3 regions of the Brevibacillus halotolerans genome follow, and region 3 is predicted to be linked to each of the others. Evidence: predicted binding sites of a transcription regulator. Region 3 holds the regulator's gene; each other region holds the start of a gene.
The links. Region 3 encodes Rex, which represses fermentation and respiration genes when NADH is low (regulators of the CRP and FNR family bind a similar motif). Its sites were predicted from a motif close to TTGTGAAATATTTCACAA; they were not measured.
Positions count from the first base shown of each region.

Region 1: a site for Rex is predicted at 6,118-6,135, ahead of nirB (nitrite reductase large subunit NirB). Genes of this name have one in related genera too.
Region 2: a site for Rex is predicted at 1,323-1,340, ahead of O0550_RS01570 (flavocytochrome c). Genes of this name have one in related genera too.

Region 1 covers NZ_JAPTNK010000001.1:364,105-371,064, reverse strand. The annotation lists gene pflA (pyruvate formate-lyase-activating protein) at 1-507, opposite strand, end outside; gene pflB (formate C-acetyltransferase) at 649-2,913, opposite strand; gene nirD (nitrite reductase small subunit NirD) at 3,276-3,602, opposite strand; gene nirB (nitrite reductase large subunit NirB) at 3,651-6,086, opposite strand; gene O0550_RS01585 (Cof-type HAD-IIB family hydrolase) at 6,355-6,960, opposite strand, start outside.
Region 2 covers NZ_JAPTNK010000001.1:356,650-363,609, reverse strand. The annotation lists gene yunB (sporulation protein YunB) at 1-530, shown strand, start outside; gene O0550_RS01575 (DUF402 domain-containing protein) at 549-1,112, opposite strand; gene O0550_RS01570 (flavocytochrome c) at 1,472-3,253, shown strand; gene O0550_RS01565 (FecCD family ABC transporter permease) at 3,755-4,765, shown strand; gene O0550_RS01560 (FecCD family ABC transporter permease) at 4,758-5,816, shown strand; gene O0550_RS01555 (ABC transporter substrate-binding protein) at 5,946-6,932, shown strand.
Region 3 covers NZ_JAPTNK010000011.1:139,437-146,396, reverse strand. The annotation lists gene O0550_RS15235 (hypothetical protein) at 1-392, opposite strand, end outside; gene O0550_RS15230 (hypothetical protein) at 526-705, shown strand; gene O0550_RS15225 (amidohydrolase) at 803-2,095, opposite strand; gene O0550_RS15220 (redox-sensing transcriptional repressor Rex) at 2,133-2,756, opposite strand; gene O0550_RS15215 (ComEC/Rec2 family competence protein) at 2,768-3,709, opposite strand; gene dinG (ATP-dependent DNA helicase DinG) at 3,790-6,678, opposite strand; gene O0550_RS15205 (tetratricopeptide repeat protein) at 6,729-6,960, opposite strand, start outside.

The DNA.
Region 1 (6,960 bases), on a different contig from region 3:
TGGGATCAACACGTGTCGAATCCACATTTTTTTGCCGCGATCAGATAAAAACTTGGCAAATGCTAATGTCCGATCATTTGGTTGGCTGGTAAGCCAGATATGCTTTTCACGATTCATCTGTTTTAGATCAAGAAGGACCAAATCGGTCACTTCCAGTAATTTATCCGCCTTAGCTGTGTCACAGAAGCCTGAGGAATCTAGCGTAGTGTGAAGACCCCATTTTTCTTTAACAGCAGTAAAAACCTCCGTTACAAAAGGAGCTTGTAAGGTCGGCTCTCCACCTGTGACTGTCAGACCACCACCAGAGTTACGATAGTAATTCAGGTAGGGTTCAATTTCAGCCAAGACCTCGTCTACCGTCATCTCTGTTCCACCGCTTGTATCCCATGTATCTGCATTATGGCAAAATTTGCATTTTAAAGCACAGCCTTGCAAAAATAAGACAAATCGAATACCTGGACCGTCTACAGTACCAAATGTTTCAAGGGAGTGAATTCGACCTTTCATGTTGATCAATCCTTTCTACACAACAGCAAGAGAAGGAAAGCTGTTCTAAGTTAGTGTGTTATGCTCCGTCACTTTCCTTCCCTTGCTGTTGTCCGAAGCAGCCAGCTAGCTGCCTCGGAAACAGTCGGGATACATGTAAGCCTAGATTTTGCCATGGAAAGTACGGTTGATAACATCTAATTGCTGTTCACGAGTCAATTTGATGAAGTTAACCGCATAACCGGATACACGAATTGTTAATTGTGGATATTCTTCTGGGCGTTCCATCGCATCCAGCAATTGTTCACGGTCAAATACGTTTACATTTAGGTGATGTCCGCCATCTGGTGTCATGTAACCGTCCATCATCGCAACCATATTAGTAACGCGAGATTCTAGGTCTTTACCCAACGCTTTTGGCACGATTGAGAATGTATTAGAAATACCATCCAAGCTATGCTCATAAGGAAGTTTAGCTACGGAAGACAAGGATGCTAAAGCACCTTTTTTATCGCGTCCATGCATTGGGTTCGCACCCGGTGCAAATGGTTCACCAGCTTGACGTCCATCTGGAGTCGTACCTGTCTTTTTACCATAAACTACGTTGGAGGTGATTGTAAGTACTGACATTGTTGGCAACGCATTACGGTAGGCTTTATGCTTACGAATTTTGTTCATGAAGCGCTCCATGATATCAATTGCGATGGAGTCAACACGATCATCGTTATTACCATATTGAGGATATTCGCCTTCTGTTTCGAAATCGACCGCAATACCTTGTTCATTACGAATCGGTTTTACTTTCGCATACTTGATAGCAGATAAGGAGTCTGCTACTACGGATAAACCAGCGATACCGCAAGCCATCGTACGAAGGATTTCACGATCGTGCAATGCCATTTCAATACGCTCATAAGAGTATTTATCATGCATATAATGAATTACGTTTAATGTATTCATGTATAGCTTAGCGAGCCATTCCATAACATTGTCGAACTTCGCCATGACTTCATCAAAGTCAAGCACTTCGGAAGTAATAGGAGCGAATTGAGGTCCTACCTGTGTGCCTGATTTCTCATCCACACCACCATTAATTGTATAAAGCAGTGCTTTTGCAAGGTTAGCACGTGCGCCAAAGAATTGCATTTGCTTACCAATTCTCATAGCGGATACGCAGCAGGCGATACCATAATCGTCACCAAAGTATGGACGCATCAAATCGTCGTTTTCGTATTGGATAGAGCTTGTTTCAATGGATACTTTTGAGCAGAACTTTTTGAAGTTCTCAGGAAGATCTTTAGACCAAAGAACAGTCAAGTTTGGCTCTGGAGCCGGACCAAGATTATAAAGTGTATGCAAGAAACGGAAAGAGTTTTTCGTTGTACGAGTTTTACCACTTAACGACATCCCAGCGATGGATTCAGTTACCCAAGTTGGGTCGCCGGAGAATAACTCATTGTAATCAGGAGTACGCAAGAATTTAACAATGCGCAGCTTCATGACGAAATGATCAACTAATTCCTGTGCCGCTTCTTCTGTCAATGTACCCTCAGCAAGATCACGCTCAATGTAAGCATCTAAGAATGAGGAAACACGTCCTAAGCTCATTGCGGCTCCATTTTGTTCTTTAATTGCAGCTAGGTAGGAAAAGTATAGCCATTGGAATGCTTCATGTGCGTTCTTAGCAGGCACAGAGATATCAAATCCATGTTCTTTTGCCATCAATTTTAGTTCTTGAAGGGAGCGAATTTGTTCGGCGATTTCTTCCCGTAAACGAATAACATCTTCTGTTAAAGCATCTACTTCTAATTGTTGGAGGTCGCCTTTTTTCTCAGCGATTAGGCGATCAACACCATATAAAGCTACGCGACGGTAGTCACCAATGATGCGGCCGCGACCGTAAGCATCTGGAAGACCTGTGATAATACCTGCACGACGAGCCTTTTTCATTTCTTCTGTATAGGCATCGAATACACCTTGGTTATGGGTTTTGCGAATATCGGTAAACAACTTAATGATTGATTCTGGCACTTCAAAGCCATACGCTTTGCAAGCATCAATCATCATGCGGATTCCACCGAAAGGCTGAAGAGAGCGCTTGAATGGTTCGTCTGTTTGTAAGCCTACAACCTTTTCTTTATCCTTATCCAAATAACCTGGTTTATGGGATGTAATAGTAGAAGGAGTGTTAACATCTACGTCAAGAACCCCACCATTTTCACGTTCTTTTTTTGTTAAGTCAGAGATGATGTCCCATAGTGCTTTTGTATTAGCGGTAGCACCAGCCAAAAATTTATCATCGCCATGGTAAGGAGTGATGTTTTCTTCAATGAAGTCACGAGTATCAATCGTTTTCATCCATTTCCCTGGCTTAAAGCCTCTCCATGCGTGTTCAAATGTTTGCAGGTCTTTCTCTTGAATCGCCATCTTACATACCTCCTCAAGTATTGGCTCGTTGTTCTGTACTCGGCAGCACAACTCTTTACATGAGGTGTCTCTGCCTGTAACGAAGGCCATCTATATGATTAAAAAAGCTATTGAAGGATTTAATGCGTAAAAGAGCTTGTTTCGATTCTGAACAACTGCTCTTTACAGTTTCATCATACAAGAGAGATTGCGCCTCGGTGTGTGAAAAAGATCACATATGCACCTATTTTGTGATATGGTTCACAAATTTGTTTCATTTCATTCATAAAACTGTTTTAACACTAAAAACCGTTGATATATAACACATTTTGGATCATAAAAAAAGAAAAATGATACAGGTTATATACCTGTATCATCAATTTTCACCTGCACTCCATATTAATCGAAACAATATCATCTATTACCTGTAATGGATAGGTTTTGACCTGTCCTGTGTCAGGCGCCTGAACCTGACCGCTTTCTAAGCAAATCTTCCAATCATAGAGAGGATCGTAAACATATTTGCCAGAAACGATCCCTTCTGATAAAGGTCCTCCTCGATACGGACTTTTATCTTCAAGCGCATACATACTCCCATCCGATAATCGAAAGACGCAGACTTGCTCCTCTCCGATCTGTACCACTCTCCCCAGTTGAACAGGGAACTCTTCCACTCGTCCAATCGTTATTGTTTTAGTGAAATCTCCCATGCTGTTTTCCCCCTTTTTTCATGACATTGGTCCATTATCATTTCTGTACTATGACAGGCTTTCCACCTTAATTGGTTCAAACAACTTTGTTCTGGTTTCTTGATCCTGTAGTACTTTTTGCCACGGGTCTTGGACTTGGGCAAGTGCTAATTCGATACGAGCAAATAGCTGCTGACGGTTCTCTACATCCTCGACCACATTTTGATGGATCATTTCTAATCCCATTCGCTCGACCCATTCAGAAGTACGTTCTAAATACTTGCCTGTTTCACGATAGTATTGGATGACTGCTCCGCAAATCTCAATTAATTCTTCATCGTTTTTTACTTTGCACAATAAATCAGCGACACGTGCTTTAATACCTCCATTACCGCCAACATAGATTTCCCATCCGCCATCGTTACCGACAATCCCGATATCCTTTGTGCAGGACTCGGCACAGTTACGCGGACAACCGTTTACCGCCATTTTAAATTTAGCTGGCATATCGAGACGCTCGAATTTTTTCTCCAACGCAATACCCATCCCAATCGAATCAACAGTCCCAAATCGACAGAAACGAGAACCAACGCAGGTTTTCACTGTGCGCAAGGCTTTGGCATAGGCATAACCAGACGGCATATCAAGCTCTGCCCAGACTTTTGGTAGGTCCTCCTTCTGTACACCCACTAGGTCGATTCGCTGTCCACCTGTCATTTTGACCATTTTCACATCATATTTCACAGCAACATCAGCAATCTTTTTCAAATCCTCCGCTGTCGTTACTCCGCCGTACATACGTGGTACTACCGTATAGGTACCGTCTTTATTAATGTTAGCGTTCAAACGTTCATTTACAAAGCGAGAAGCTTTTTCGTCCTGATACGTTGTCGGATGAATCATCCCTAAGTAATAGTTCAATGCAGGACGGCATTTGGAGCAGCCTTCTGGGTTTTTCCATGCTAATACATACATTACTTCTTTAATCGTAGTAAGACCCATCTCTTGTATCTGAGCTACGATTTCATCACGGCTTAACGTAGTACATCCACAAATCCCCTGTTTATTCGCATTGATATCAAAATGATCTCCTAGCACATACTGCAACACTTGTTCCACCATTGGCTTACATCCCCCGCAGGACCGTGCTGCACCTGTGCAGGCTTTTATTTCATCTACCGTTGAGCAGCCTTGTTCCTTTATCGCTGTCACAATACTGCCTTTTGTGACACCGTTACAGCCGCAGATGATCTCTTCATCAGACATCTCAGCTACTAAAGCTGCTTGATTTCCTCCACCACAACAAGCTCCTCCGCCCATTATGGAAGCGTACACCTCGTCCGTCATTTCTGTCTGGGTGTTGACCAGCTTTTGTAAGCGAGCAGACTCACTAACATCGCCGAATAGGATTCCGCCGACAATTTTGTTGTCTCGAATCAGAATCTTCTTATAGATTTTCTTCCAATCATCCTGCATACGTACGATGGTCATATCCGCTTGATCCTGAAATTCGCCCGCTGAAAATACGTCAACTCCAGAAATTTTTAATTTAGTAGATACAACGGAGCCTTCATAGCCCTTCGTCTCTATATCACATAAATGCTTGGCTAATATAGCACCCTGTTCAAATAAAGGAGCTACCAAACCGTAGCAAAGTCCGCGATGCTGGGTACATTCCCCAACCGCATACACATCTGGTGCAGATGTTTGTAGCAAGTCATTTACAACAATCCCTCGTGCTACCTCCATATTACTTGCTTTGGCCACGCTGGTATTCGGTACGATTCCCACTGCCATTACAACAAAATCGACCTCCAATACGCTTCCATCTGCAAAACGCAGTCCCGTGACACGCTCATCTCCAAGTAGCTCTACCGTTTGTTTTTCCATTGCAAATCGGATTCCCTGACGCTCTAGTTCTTCTTTTAGCATGTTTGCTGCTATGTCATCCAGTTGCCGTTCCATCAAAACATTGCCTAAATGCACGACCGTTGCTTCCATCCCCAAATGAACCAAGCCCTTAGCTGCTTCCAAGCCCAACAGACCGCCACCAATCACGGCAGCTTTTTTACAGGTCTTAGCAGCTTCCATCATCTGATTGCAATCCTGAATGTCTCTAAAGCCAATTACTCCTTGTTTGTCCGCACCAGGTATAGGTAAAACAAATGGTTGAGAGCCAGTAGCGATAATAGCTTTATCGTAAGAAAATACCGATCCATTATCCGTGTACACCTTTTTCGCTTCGGTATCAATGTGAGTCACTGCTGTACCTGTTTGTAGATCAATCTGATTATCTTTATACCAGCTATGGTCATTTAACACGATGTCATCAATCGTTTTACTGCCTTCCAGCACATATGAAAGCATAATGCGATTGTAGTTGTGATGCGGTTCGTTTCCTATGATTGTGATATGATACATCCCTTTGTTGTGCTTTAAGATTTGTTCAATAACATTGACGCCAGCCATACCATTTCCAATTAATACGAGACGTTGCTGCTTCATAGACAATCCTCCCAAAATCTTCTATAATTGTTTGTGAAATAATGCACAAAAAGAACTCTACGTGATTCTATATTCGTTGCATAATCTATTTTCACTTCATGTAAAGCACTGATATACCAAGGATTTTACTGCTTCTTTTATCTGTGTACAGACCGAGTATAGTATAGAAAAAGACCAGCAGATGTGTGGAAAATCACAGGTAAAATGACAATTTGTCTAGCGAATTATATAAAGCCGATCGTCCCAAATAAAGACGGTCGGCTTTCCTCTATAACAAGATGTTCAATTCCTTTAAAGCATGGCTAATACCGCCCTCATCTACGTGCTTCGTCACGTAGTTTGCATGTGGAAATACGTCAGGATGCGCATTCCCCATCGCTACTCCCATTCCTACAAATTGAATCATCTCAATGTCATTCTTGCCATCACCAAAGGCTATCGCTTCTGATCGATCTACTGTAAGGTGCTGTAGCAAGGCTTCAATGCCTTTTGCCTTAGAGCCATCCTTTGGCATCACATCCAAGGACACATCATGCCAACGGAAAAAGCGCACGTTTTGAAGCGCATCGTCTTGCTCGTAGACCCCTTCTTCCCCTTCAGCACAATGAAGCCAGCATTGGTAAATCGGCTTGTTGCGGAATACCTCTGCATCCATGCCGGGTGGGTCAAATAGAATAGAAGAAACAGCACGATTCACCATCTCATTTCCCTCATGTGTCGCATAAAAGGAGTCGTCACTCAAATACACAAGTGCATGATTACGTGCCATCACAAGCTGGTACAGTTTCTCAATACTATGAACATCAATAGGAGTAGAATAGACCACTTCTCCTTTGTGCTCTACATAAGCGCCATTAAAGCACACCAGTGTCTC
Region 2 (6,960 bases), on a different contig from region 3:
CCATCGCAGACGCGGTGACCAAAAAGATCGCTCAAATTGATATGAATACAGCCGAAGTTCTAGACATTGAGAAGGATAGCGATAATAAAATACGCGCTATTAATTTTAATTTTCAAGGATATTCAAAAATCATGGGGGAAGCCAATCAACGCATTAAAAACAGATTAAAAGAGTTTGAAAGTGAAAAAATTGAAGCTCGTGTACCTCTTGGATTAGCCTCAGGAAGCTCCTTCTTGTCCGATACGGGGCCTAAATTACCGATCACCTTCAGCCCTGTTGGTTCTGCAAAAACATGGCTTGACCCTAAGCTATCCGAAGCTGGGATTAACATGGTTATGGTAACAATCTATCTGCAAGTAGAAGTTCGCTTACAAGTGATCATACCTTTTGCAACTGATCAAACCATTGTCACAACCTCCATTCCCATTACCAACTCTCTTGTCGTGGGAGAAGTGCCAGACTATCTGTACAACAATCCGCTAGGCAAGCCAGAGGTTCCTAGAATGCAGGTCGAGCCACCAGCTAAATAATACAGAAGGAATCCTCCTTTATTGGGAGGATTCTTTTACCTTCAGGACGATATCTCGCCATTTTGTAGCATGCGTTAGCACCAGCTTTGGTAGGATACATGTATCATTTGCTACCTCTGTGACCAGCCGTTCCATTTCCACTACGGCCAAATCACGCTCCCACTCACTAATCGTGTTGTTTTGGAACGCTTCCTCCAGTTCATCCTCATCCAAAACTTCAGTACTCCCAGAAGGCATCATCGCTAAATCTAGATACAGATCATCATACCAAGGAACAGCATTTTCCCCTATAGCATGCCTAAGAACAATATCAAAATAGAAGTAGACTACCTTACCAGTCTGATCTATCATCGCAGTCATAACATAATGCCGCCCCGCAGGAAAGCATTGTATCCAAACGTATCCATCATCCGCGATACAAATGTCTTGTCCGTTACACGTTACCCAGTATGGTTCCTCCATTTTTGTGAGGACGAGACCAGTAATGCTGCCGTCAAAGTACTCTCCACGTTGGGCCAATGGTATAAAGTGCTTGTCTATCACTGTTGTCCACCCTGTCACATCTGCATATTTCCGTTTCATGAATACGTCTCCTTTATCACCTGTAGCATCATCGTCTCTTCTCATTGTAACAGATGGAAGTTTAGTTGGAATTTTAAGACTTATGGTACAATTCTTCATCGTAAAATTTCGTCAACATAACTTCACAGATTAAACACAATGCTTAAAACACTTGGTATGAAAGCGCTTTAGAAGTACATCGTACATGTACGGGATGGCACTATACGTAATTTGTGATTTTTTTCACTTAAGCTTTTATGAATGGTTATTACAATCATGGTGAACGACCACGAGTATGCTTGCAATCATGCATTTCTGCTTTAGATTTTTTCCTACTCTCCCTTCTCATTACTATACATATATCCAAGGAGGTTTTCGTCTTGAAGGGTTTATCAAGGATTTTTCTGCTTTTCTTAAGTATGGCAATCATAGTAGCTATGGCTGGATGTAGCGGTCAAGGCACCACCCCTGCAAAAGGTGATTCTGTGAAAGCTACCGGTCAAGCTGATGGTAAACATGGCCCAATCAAGGTTGAGGTAACAATAACAAACAACGAGCTTTCAGACATTAAAGTCCTCGAACAAAAAGAAAATGAAGTATTATCCGAGCCCGTATACAAGAAATTGCGAGACCAAATCATTGCAAAAAATAGCACAGAGGTAGATGCAATAAGTGGTTCTACTCTTACAAGTCAAGGCTATATCAATGCTGTAAAGGACGCCGTTGGTAAAGCTGGACTAACCTTAACTGCTAAAGGTTCAGATACATTGGCAACAGTCAAAGAGGAGGCTGTTCAAAATTACGATGTAGTCGTCATTGGCGCAGGTGGTGCAGGCTTCGCGGCTGCTATGGAGGCGAAAAAAGCAGGGGCCTCTGTAGTCCTGCTGGAAAAAATGCCATCCATCGGTGGTAACACATTGATTTCCGGCGCAGAAATGAATGCTGCTAACAACTGGGTACAGGCAAAAAAAGGCATAAAAGATAGCAAGGAATCCCACTACCAAGACACCTTAAAAGGCGGAGACAACGTGGGGGATCCTGCTATGGTGCGTGTGTTGACAGATAATGCAACAAGCGCAGCAGAATGGCTGAGAGATGAAATAAAGGTGGAGTTTTTACCAGATCACCTATTCCAATTCGGCGGTCACTCTGTGCCTCGTGCCCTCATCCCTAAAGGGCACACTGGTGCAGAAGTAGTCACAAAACTAAAAGCAAAAGCGGATCAGCTGCAAATTCCTGTAAAAACGGAAACAAAAGCGGAAGAGTTATTGAAAAATAGCGAAGGCCGTGTCGTTGGCGTTAAAGCAAAAACGGCTACTGGTCAAGAAATTACCTTTAACGCAAATAAGGGTGTTATTGTTGCAACTGGTGGATTCGGTTCCAACGTAGAAATGCGTAAGAAATACAACCCAGTTTTAGATGAAAGCTACATGTCTACCGATACTCCTGGTACAACTGGCGACGGTATCGTGATGAGCGAAAAAATCGGGGCAGCTATCACAAATATGGAGAGTATTCAAACATACCCAATCTGTAATCCTAAGACAGGTGTTATTTCTCTGGTAGCGGATACGCGTTTTGATGGAGCTCTTTTAGTGAACCAAAGTGGTAAACGCTTTGTAGAGGAATTAGAGCGCCGCGATGTGATTTCGAAAGCGATTCTTGCTCAGGAGGGTAAATATGCCTATCAGGTCTGGAATCAAGCTGTAGGTGATATTGGTAAAACAGTAGACGTGCATAAAGATGAATATGACATGCTTGTAAAAGAAGGCTTATTAGTGAAAGCTGATACGTTGGAAGAGGCAGCAAAGCATTTTAACATCCCAATAACAGAGCTTCAAAAAACAATTGACCGTGTCAATGGATTTGCTAAGAATGGTAAAGACCTAGATTTTCATCATCGTGGAAAATTAATCGAAATGACACAAGGCCCTTGGTATATTGAAAAAGCGGTTCCTTCCGTGCATCATACCATGGGTGGATTAGTCATTGACCCTGAGACTCACGTACTGGATACCAACGGAAAAGCAATTGCTGGTCTTTACGCAGCCGGAGAAGTAACCGGCGTGATTCACGGGAAAAATCGTCTAGGTGGTAACGCAATCGCAGACATTTTCGTGTTTGGCCGCATTGCCGGACAGAACGCGGCTGCACAAAAATAATGCAGATTGATTCGCGAATAACATGAGAAACTACGAGCTACCGGAGAATGTTCGGTAGCTTTTTTATACCTTATGAGCCTCTAGGAGAACCCTTTCTACAGGATTATCTTTTTGCTTGTATGCTTGATTTCTGTGAGGTTTTCCATTCCATGTGTGGATAATTACTTTCATAAGAACGCTTTTGACAGGTGTATTGCATCTGTAAAAACTCTTCCTGCTGTTGCTTTGTCCAGCCCCATTCAGCTATCTCTTACTCACGTGTACTAGCATATATCTGAAATAAAAATCCATCATCTGCCTCACTTGTTACCTTGCAAGTAAAAATCATGACACTCACCTCCCGTACACAATAATGCCTTCATGAGCAATTCTTCGACGGCTATCTCATAGAAAAAAGTTTATCCGCATATAATTGATAACGATTTTCATTGACATTATATTCTGATTTTTTTACAATCAAAATGCCAATATGTAATATTTTTCTAGAGAGGGGTCTCTGTCATGTCTTGTTTATTGCAGAGCCGCCGAGCCAAAGTCTGGGCATTATTGACCGGTATCTTGTTGCTGTTAGTCTCTATGCTGATGAGTATCTTGTTCGGCTATCATATGTTTACCTTCCACATGTTGCTCGATATGCTATACCAATTTGATGGTTCAAAGGAACATCTCCTTCTTAGAGATGTTCGATTACCCGCAGCTTTTATTGCAGCCAGTGTAGGGGCTAGTCTAGCCATTGCTGGCGTTTTAATGCAAAATCTAACCAAAAATCCGTTAGCCTCACCTTCTTTATTCGGTATTAATGCTGGTGCAGTACTGTTTATCGTGCTCACTCTATTTTTCTTTGACTTGGATTTAACCCTTACACAGATGGTCTGGATCGCTTTTGTTGGAGCTGGTGTGACTGCCGTGCTGGTTCTGATTCTAGGTACGATGGGCAAGGATGGTTTTTTACCTATCAAAGTAACATTAGCAGGAGCGGCTGCTTCAGTATTTGCTTCCTCATTTACCTCAGGAATTATGCTCATAAATAATGAATCGTTAAATCAAGCCTTATTTTGGCTAGTAGGCTCTGTCACTGGACGAAAAATGGAGCATCTTACCACAGTCTTACCTTATATGGTGATCGGTTGGATTATTGCTCTGTGTCTGTCTCACGCGCTCAATTTAATGGCAATGGGTGATGATATGGCAAAAGGCTTGGGCTTACATACTGCTTTTGCTAAGCTTCTCATCATTCTAGTGGTCATTTTATTAGCAGGTGGCTCTGTTTCCTTAGCTGGTCCAATTGCTTTTGTGGGACTGATTATCCCTCATATCTGCCGCTATATTGTTGGAGTTGATCATAAATGGCTGATTCCATTTAGCGGGCTAATCGGGGCTATTTTATTGGTTTCAGCCGATACTGCCTCTCGATTCTTATTGATGCCAAAAGAGGTTCCCGTTGGCGTAGCCACAGCATTATTAGGCGTCCCATTCCTTATTTATATCGCTAGAAGGAGTAGCTATGAGTAAACCATCTCTTGTGCCTAAATTTATAACCATTCGGAGTAACAAACCAGCCCTCTCCGCTCAGCTTTCTATTCGTGATTTACTTGTATTAGTTATCCTATTTTTGGTACTGATTGTCTGCACACTACTAAGCATTGCCTTTGGCACGACTCGAATTCCTATACCAGATATCCTAGCCACGTTTGTAGGTGGAGATGTAACCAATCGAATCGTCATTTTGGAATTGCGAATGCCAAGAACATTAATGGCTATTTTGATTGGGGCCGCTCTAGGCGTGGCCGGTGCTATTACGCAAGGAGTCTTCCGCAACCCTCTCGCCTCACCCGATTTATTAGGTGTGACAGGAGGAGGCTCAGTGGCAGCCGTAGCCTTTATGACATTTAGCAATGGACAAGCTAGCATCCATTGGCTACCGCTTCTTGCTATTGGCGGCGCCTTTGCAACAGCCTTCATCAACTATTCGTTTGCTTGGAGAGGTGGCGTTTCGCCTTATCGACTTGTATTGATCGGTATTGGAATTTCTACGGCCATGTCCGCTTTAACCACTTTTTTATTAATAAGTGGCCCAGCACATTTAGCTTCTCAGATTCTTGGCTGGTTGACTGGTACCATTTACGGCACATCCATGAAGCATGTCATAGCTATTTTGCCCTGGATCATCTTTTTTGTACCACTCGCTTGGCTACTAGCTCGCAGATTGAACGTGCTGACGCTAGGTGATGGAATCGCAACCGGATTGGGTAATCCTGTGCAGATAACCCGTTTTTTGCTCATTCTTATCAGTGTAGCACTCGCTGGGGCCGCTGTAGGTCTAGCCGGAAATATATCATTTATTGGACTTACTGCACCTCATATTGCTCGGCGCTTAGTCAGTTCGCTTTATGGAGTGTTAATACCAGCCTCTGCTCTATTAGGTGCCATTATTTTGGTGCTAGCTGATCTTGCAGGCAGAATGCTATTCTCTCCTGCCGATATACCTGCTGGAGTCTTTACCGCAATCATTGGGGCACCATTCTTTCTCTATCTACTCTATCGCGGACACGGAAAAAAGTAAGTATATACAATTTATTCTGGAAATTATGTTGACATGTACCATTTATTGTATATAAAATATACTTGATAATGATTATTGTTATCATTTAATTATTTCCAAATTTAAAACAATGAAGGGGAGAATCAATTCATGGTCCAAAAAAAATGGTTTCAGATTCCCGCATTGATGCTACTTTGCATGGTGTTTTCTCTTCTTGTAGCCGGTTGTGGCGGCACAACCAACACTGCAACATCAGCTCCTGCAAAAGCAGAATCAGCAACAGCATCAGGTGATTCTTACACCATAGAACACGCGATGGGCAAAACAGAGATAAAAGGGACCCCGCAACGAGTCGTTATTTTAACCAATGAAGGCACAGAAGCACTTTTAGAACTTGGAGTAAAACCAGTAGGTGCTGTTAATTCAGGTGTTGGCGATGGCTGGTATCCACATATTAAAAGCGAAATGGATGGAGTAACCGAGCTAGGCTATGAATCTCAGCCAAACATTGAGCTAATTGCATCCTTAAAGCCTGATTTAATCATTGGAAACAAGGGCCGTCAGGAGAAAATCTACGATCAATTGAAAAGCATTGCACCTACTGTATTCTCTGACGATTTAGCAGGTCAATGGAAAGAAAACTTCAAGTTATACGCAAAAGCTTTACATAAAGAAGAAGAGGGTAAAAAATCCATGGCTGCTTATGATAAGCACGTGGAAGAGATTAAAGCAAAACTGGGCGATAAAGCTAATATAAAAGTATCCATTGTACGTTTCTTGCCAAATGCAGTACGTATTTATCAAAAAGACACGTTCGCTGGCGTAATGCTCAAGGATTTAGGTGTTGCCCGTCCGGCATCGCAAGATAAAGATAACTTTATGGAAGTCGTTACGAAAGAACGTATTAATGATTTAGACGGCGATGTCATGTTCTTCTTTAACGCAGATTATGATGAGAAAAAAGGCGGAACCAAGAACCAACAAGAATGGATGAACGATCCACTCTTCCAAAGCCTTAATGTAGCGAAGAAAAATACAGCTTTCCAAGTAAACGAAATTATTTGGAACACGTCTGGTGGTATCAAAGCTGCTAATAAAATGCTAGATGAGTTTTTAGGCTTCGTTGAAAAATTGTAGGTTCCATGCGTAAGTAAGCATTTAAAAA
Region 3 (6,960 bases):
AACAAGGCATAGGGCAGTACGTTCAAATCCCGTAGTTCATTATCTATGACGAGCGAAGCACCTCGATTGTTACGTTCAATTTTCACTTTTTTCCCCTGTAATGCTCCTGTTAGTTGAAAGTGATTGCCTCGATAGCTCCCTGTAAAAGGTTGATTCTGTATCTTGACTCCAAATGGAGTTGCTTTCTCTACAAAAAGCTGATCAATCAATTGTTTTAGATTGGTGTTATTTTGATTTTGATCGGCATTCCATCTACTTTTGTCATGTAGCTCCTTCGTCCTGTCTTGTGCTACAGATAGCTTGTCTGTTGCTTGTCCCAATAATATACCCAAACCAAATAAGCAAGCTAATATTGGCACCAACAGCCAAAGATACCGTTGCTTCACGTACATGGGTAACCCCTCCCTTGCGTATCTCCTAACAATTATGAGATACAAGAAGGTTTTAGAACCACGTGGAAAACTTACTAATTATAGAGTCATGAGAAGGAGCCATACTATCAGTACACCACAAGGAGGTGAGCGTGTGAATCAAACCGACAGGAGCCTTGTCCTACCAAAACAGGGTTGGGAACAACACGATTTGTACGAATCCTGGGTAGGTCTGTCCTCACCGCTGCGTACCTTGCCACCTACCGCTACGCTCTCTGTTCGTCACTCCTCACTTACAGATTTATGGCAAACAGAGATGCAACGGACGGATTAAATTTTTTCTCTGCCTACACACCTACACTACACTGTCTCCTGCCGTATCAACCACTTGGCAGGAGCCTTTGTCATATGGAGAGGCGACTTTTATGAGCTTATTGCTTTAATAGCGCAAACACACGATTCACTTCAGCGATTGCTTTTTGTTCATCCATTGTGATTAACTCTTTATCTTTCATTAAGAAATGACCATCAACAATTGTATCTGTTACATCATAGCCATTTGCTGCATAAACAACATGGGAAATCGGATCATTTGCCGGTTGGAAATGTGCTTGAGCCGCATTTAGCATAATCATATCTGCTTTTTTCCCTACTTCTAAGGAGCCTAAGCTGTCTTTTTGGAACACAGCATCTGCCGCATAACGTGTAGCCATACGAAGCGCTTCTTCTGCCGGAACCACTTCTGGATCATAGGAAACACCCTTATGCAGGATAGCCGCTAATTTTAGCTCTTCAAATAGATTTAAGTTGTTGTTACTTGCTGAGCTGTCAGTTGCCAAGCTTACACAAACACCTTTCGCAAGCATCTCAGGCACTCTTGCTACACCACTTGCCAATTTTAAGTTACTAATTGGATTATGAGCTACTTTAACATTATATTTAGCCAATGTATCAATTTCTTCATCCGTTAAATGCACTGCATGGGCAACTAGTGTAGGGTGATTAAATACACCTAGATTTTCTAAGTGAGCAACAGGGCGTACACCGTAATCCTGAACGTTTTGTTCTACTTCTGCTTTTGATTCAGACATATGGATATGTAATGGTACGTTTAACTCGATAGCCTTCTCAAGGATTTGCTGGATGTACTCAGGAGAGCACGTATAAGGTGCATGCGGCGACATCATGGTATGGATACGACCGTTGGCTGCTCCGTTCCAACGTGATGCGAAAGATGCAGCTTCTTGTAATTTCTGCTGGCGTTCTTCTTCTGAGCAGAAACCAATTACCCCACGGCATAATACACCGCGCATCCCGGATGCTTCCACTTCCTGTGCTACTGTATCCATATGATCATACATATCTACAAAGGTAGTTGTACCGGTACGAATCATCTCGATAATGGAAATAGCTGTACCCCATTTCACATGCTCCGCTGTAAATTGACCTTCCATTGGCCACATTTTATCTTCCAGCCACTGTTTTAAAGGTAGGTCATCCGCAAATCCGCGCAGTAGAGACATGCCTACGTGACCATGTGTATTAATAAATCCTGGCATTAGATATTTATTCGTTCCATCAATGATCTCGTCATATGCTGATAAATCTTCTGGCGTTTTACCTACATATGTAATTTTTCCCCCATCAAAGCCAACTGCTCCATTATAAATAACCTCATTTTGTTCATTAACAGTAATTACGGTTGCGTTGGTAATGATTTTCATCAACGTAGACACTCTCCCTTTATCTGTTAGTCATTACTTAGTTTAAATAATACGCTAAGCTTTGCAAGCTGGAAGTCAAATCGTTATGATCAATTTTTACTTCTTTTTCGGTGCGAATGGTTGTTGGGGCAAAATTGAGGATCGCTTCTATTCCAGCTTCGATCAATTTATTTGCCACTTCCTGTGCGGCGGAGGCTGGCGTTGTAATTATCGCCATCCGAATTTGTTTTTCCTTGATGATATCTTCCATTTTATCAATCGGTTCAATGACCAATCCCCCTAAATCCTTACCTATTTTTTGCGGGTCGGCATCAAAAATGGAAACAATTTTCATGTTATCTTTTAAATACACATTGTAATTGGAAATCGCTTGACCTAGATTACCGGCCCCCACCAACGCTACATGGATCACTTGGTCCAATTTCAAGATATGACGAATCTTTTCAATCAAGTAATCTACGTCATAGCCAATGCCTTTTTTGCCAAAGTCACCAAATGCAGACAGGTCCTTTCGAATTTGGGCTGGATTAATATCCATTGTTTTGCCCATCTGTTGGGAAGACACCGTTTTTACCTGTAGTTCCTGTAGATTTGTTAAATATCGCAAATAGATCGGCAGACGGCGAACGACCGCTTCAGAAATTTTTGGTACTTTCCCCATAAATTGCACTCCTAACTTCGTTGTCTATCACGTGTAGAGGTCTTGACTGCCTTTAAAACCTTATAATCTTGTCCGTTAGAGAGAATGGTAATTGACCCATCCCGGCTAGTCACATACGTATCTGCCCATGATTCCTCCAAACGCTCCACCACCTCACGCATGGAGTCTTTCCATTGCTCACGCACAATACCGGTCTGCACAACAGCAATCTGGGGATCAACCTTAGTTAAGAAGGATTGAATAGAAGCCTGATTGCTGCCTTGTGCCGCAACCTTTAAGATTTCAGCCGGCAGTAAAGAAGGGTATTTCGCAAACAAACGCTCCTCTGCTTTTTCATTGATGGCACTGGTGAACAAAAACTGGAGCTCTCCTTGGGTCAGACTAAACACAAGCGAATTATCCTGTGGTGATAAAAACAGGTTCTCGCTGGGATGTAAAAATGTGATCACCACATCTTTCCCATCCAGTAATTGATCCTTTTCCTTTACATACACAACTTGCTTTTCCCTAGATATATGGATATTACTGTGAATTACGAAGGCTGTCAATTTTGGCATGTAAATCTTATCAAATTGAATTTTCTCCGCAAGCTTATCATAGCCGCCAATATGAGTAGGTAAATCGTTTGTCAATAACAGGTAATCGACTTTTGTAACATGGCGCTCAAGTAGCAAGGAAACCAATTTTTCCGTATCTTTTTCGCTCCCTGTATCAATTAGCATCGTTTTACCAGAAGGGAAGCGAATGAGCGTACATTCTCCTTCTGGTAAAGAGAAAAAAGTAGTGGTAAGCCCAACAAAATCTTCCTCCTGTTCAACAGCATCGGGGTCCTCAATATGCTGTTGCTGATGTGCTATCGCAATGGGGCGGCTTGCTTCAACGGGTTGGGATAATGCAAAGATCATCATGCCTATACAAATAACTAGACATAGGTTATGTCGTTTTGTAGTCATGGATCTGCTTCCCTCCTACTTTATGGCTTGGGTAAAATTCATACAATCATTTTAGATTTGTTTTTCCTAAGGGACTGATTTTATTGTAAAAAAGGAGCTATTCGCTCACGTAATGTGGTCCAGGGACCAGTCTCTACCTGATAAGGCGGCAAAGATTGCAAAAACGTACGACCATATTTAGATTCAATGATGCGTGTATCAAATACAATTACAACACCGCTGTCTGTCTGTTGACGTATTAATCGACCCACTCCCTGCTTAAAACGAATAACTGCATGGGGCAAGGAAAGCGTCATAAAAGGATTCTTTTTCTCGGCCTTCAGCCGCTCCGAACGTCCTTCTAAAAGCGGTTGGTTGGGCGGTTGAAAAGGGAGACGAACAATGATCAGACAGCTCAGTACATTTCCAGGTATATCTACACCCTCCCAGAAGCTATTCGTACCCAGAAGCACTGTTTTTGTCCCGGTTTGAAACCGACGTACCAACTTGCTTCTATTACTTGAATCTACTCCATGGCCTAATAGTTCAAACTCTTCACCCTCGAGTAAGCTCTTCATTCCTTCATAAACGGTTCTAAGCATGCTATATGAGGTAAATAAAATCATTGTTCGCCCCTCACTTGCTCGAACAGCATCAACGCAGCCAGCAATTACGGCTTCAACAAACCGCTGTTCTCCTTCCTTGTTTACAGAAGGGAAATCGGAGGGAATCAGGATGAGTCCTTGCTGCGCATAGTCAAAGGGCGATGGGAGTGAGAGTGTTTCGACCCGTTCTTCTGGAAGATTAGCAAAACCCATTCGCTCCATAAAGTAAGTAAACCTATTCTTCACTGTCAGTGTCGCTGAGGTCATAATAATACTGCGTTTTGGCTCCAGTAAAGTTGTACGCAAGGTATCAGCTATATCTAGTGGCGTTTTAAAGAAAAAGAGTTGTTTGCGGGATGTTCTTGTTTCTATTTCCATCCAGCTTACATACTCATCCTGCTCTTCTACTAACAAAAAATGAAGCTTTACAGCCACTTGACTGATTTCTTCTACTAAACCAGCTGCATCCGTTTGCAACCGCTGTAAGGAGTACGGAGCTTCCCCTTTAGAGGATGGCAGAATACGTAACAGTTGTTCAATTTCCTTGGCTACATTCCCTAACTTTTGTAAAATGAGATCGCTGGATTTTGCAAGCTTCTTATATTTTTTCTTAAAGTCTTCTGTTTTATATCGAAGTGTAGCTCTTTGAGATTCCCCTGTATCCATACCCCGTTCAGAACCCCAATGATAAAAGAGTTGTAGCCAGTTCGTAACAGCCTCTTTTAGCATTTGCTGCTCAATCCTCATTTGTTGTAGGTGCTGTTCTATTCTTGCCTTTTCAGCTGGTTGCCACATTTTCAACTCATTGGCTAGCAGGAGTAGCATTTGCTTTTCTCCTTCTGTTCCAAGCTGCTCTACCAATTGAAACAATTCTACGCTGGAGAGCTGTGTCCCAAAATGTTGACTTGCTACTTCATCAAGCTGATGCGCTTCATCAATAATTGCAACCTCAAATGATGGCAATACACCATTCTCCTTCTCAATATCACCAATTAATAAGGCATGGTTAACAATAATCACATCAGCCTCTTTTGCTTGCTGCTTCGCTTGGAAGTAAAAACAGCGGCTAAACCACGGACACTCTCGATTTAGACAGGAGGCTGTGTCACTTCTGACTGATTGCCAAAAGGACTGCCCACTCGGACTTAAACTAAGCTCCTCTACATCACCTGTAGTCGTTTCGGTCAGCCATGTTAAAATCTGTGCTTTGGCTAGCTGTATATCCTGTGTGGCCCCTTCCTGGCTCTCTATGCTTTGTTCAAATTTTCGCAAGCACAGGTAATTTCCTCGGCCCTTCAATTGAGCAGCTCGAAAGGAAAATGGCAATGCTTTTTGTAAGAGAGGAATATCTTTGCCAAAAAGCTGGTCCTGTAAATGAATAGTATGCGTACTCACGATTACTTGCTGTTTGTGCATACGTGCCCATAGGATACCGGGTAACAAATAGCCCAACGATTTTCCTGTTCCTGTACCCGCTTCTACTAACAAATGCTTCTGATCAGTAAAAGCTTGGTATACAGCATACATCATCGCTTCCTGTGACTCACGTTTCTCATAGTGTTCATGATGAAGTGCGAGCCCGTCGCCATCTAATGCAACCATACGTTCGAAAAATGGTTCAAAAGAAAAATGGATCGGTGGCTGTTCGGATTGCTTCTCCGTCCATTTCTTTCGTCGTTTTAATCCAAGATTTCGATAGATATCATAATTGCTTGTTTCCTCAGGTGCAGAAGATGCAGTTATAAAGGAGCCTGCTTCGTCTACCGGAAAACTGTGCATGAGCTTCTCCATCTCAATTTCTCGTAGTAAGGTCGCTACATCAAAACGGAAAGAAGAGATCATCATCTGTAATCCTTGAATTGTAATAAGAGGAAGCTTATACAGGATATCTAACAATCGTAACAATAAGTGTGCAGTAGCAATAGCGTCACTGTCTGCCTGGTGTGGATTTTCATGCTGAATATCAAAATCAGATGCTAGCTCTACTAGCCGGTAGCCACTTTGCATGGGCAATAATACCCGTGCTAATTCCACTGTATCCAAAATAGGCCCATCAAATGGATAATAGCCCTGACTTAGCAGGGCTTCTTGTAAAAAATTCAAGTCAAACGCTGCATTATGTGCCACAAACGTACGCCCATCTAAAAGGCGCAATAAATCAGGAAGCACTTCTTCAATAGAAGGAGCGTCACTGACCATCTCATCGGTTATTCCCGTCAACTGAGTAATAAATGGCGGGATTGGTTTATCTGGTTTTACAAATGTGGAGTAACTTTCTATTATTTGTCCATTCTCGACCACGACAGCTCCGATTTGTATGATGGAATCTCCCCGCCGTGGCTGATTACCCGTAGTTTCAAAATCTACGACGATGAACTGCTTCATTATCGTCACCTCTATTGACACTCACAACTCATGCTGCTACTGTTTTCTTTTTACCATTCGGCAGTAGATGTCGAAATTCCTGCTGTTTGATTAGTAGTAACCTGCACATGGTCCTTTGTGTTCTTACATCTCTCCCACCATTGATTGACCTCTGGGACAACATCGCTGTAAGAGCGTGCTTTCTCCAGATATTGACTTGCCTCGATTTGGTTTCCCTGTTGAAGAGATAATTTTCCCAGTTGATAATGCCCTAGCATCTGTGAGTACTGATCCTGTTTTTGA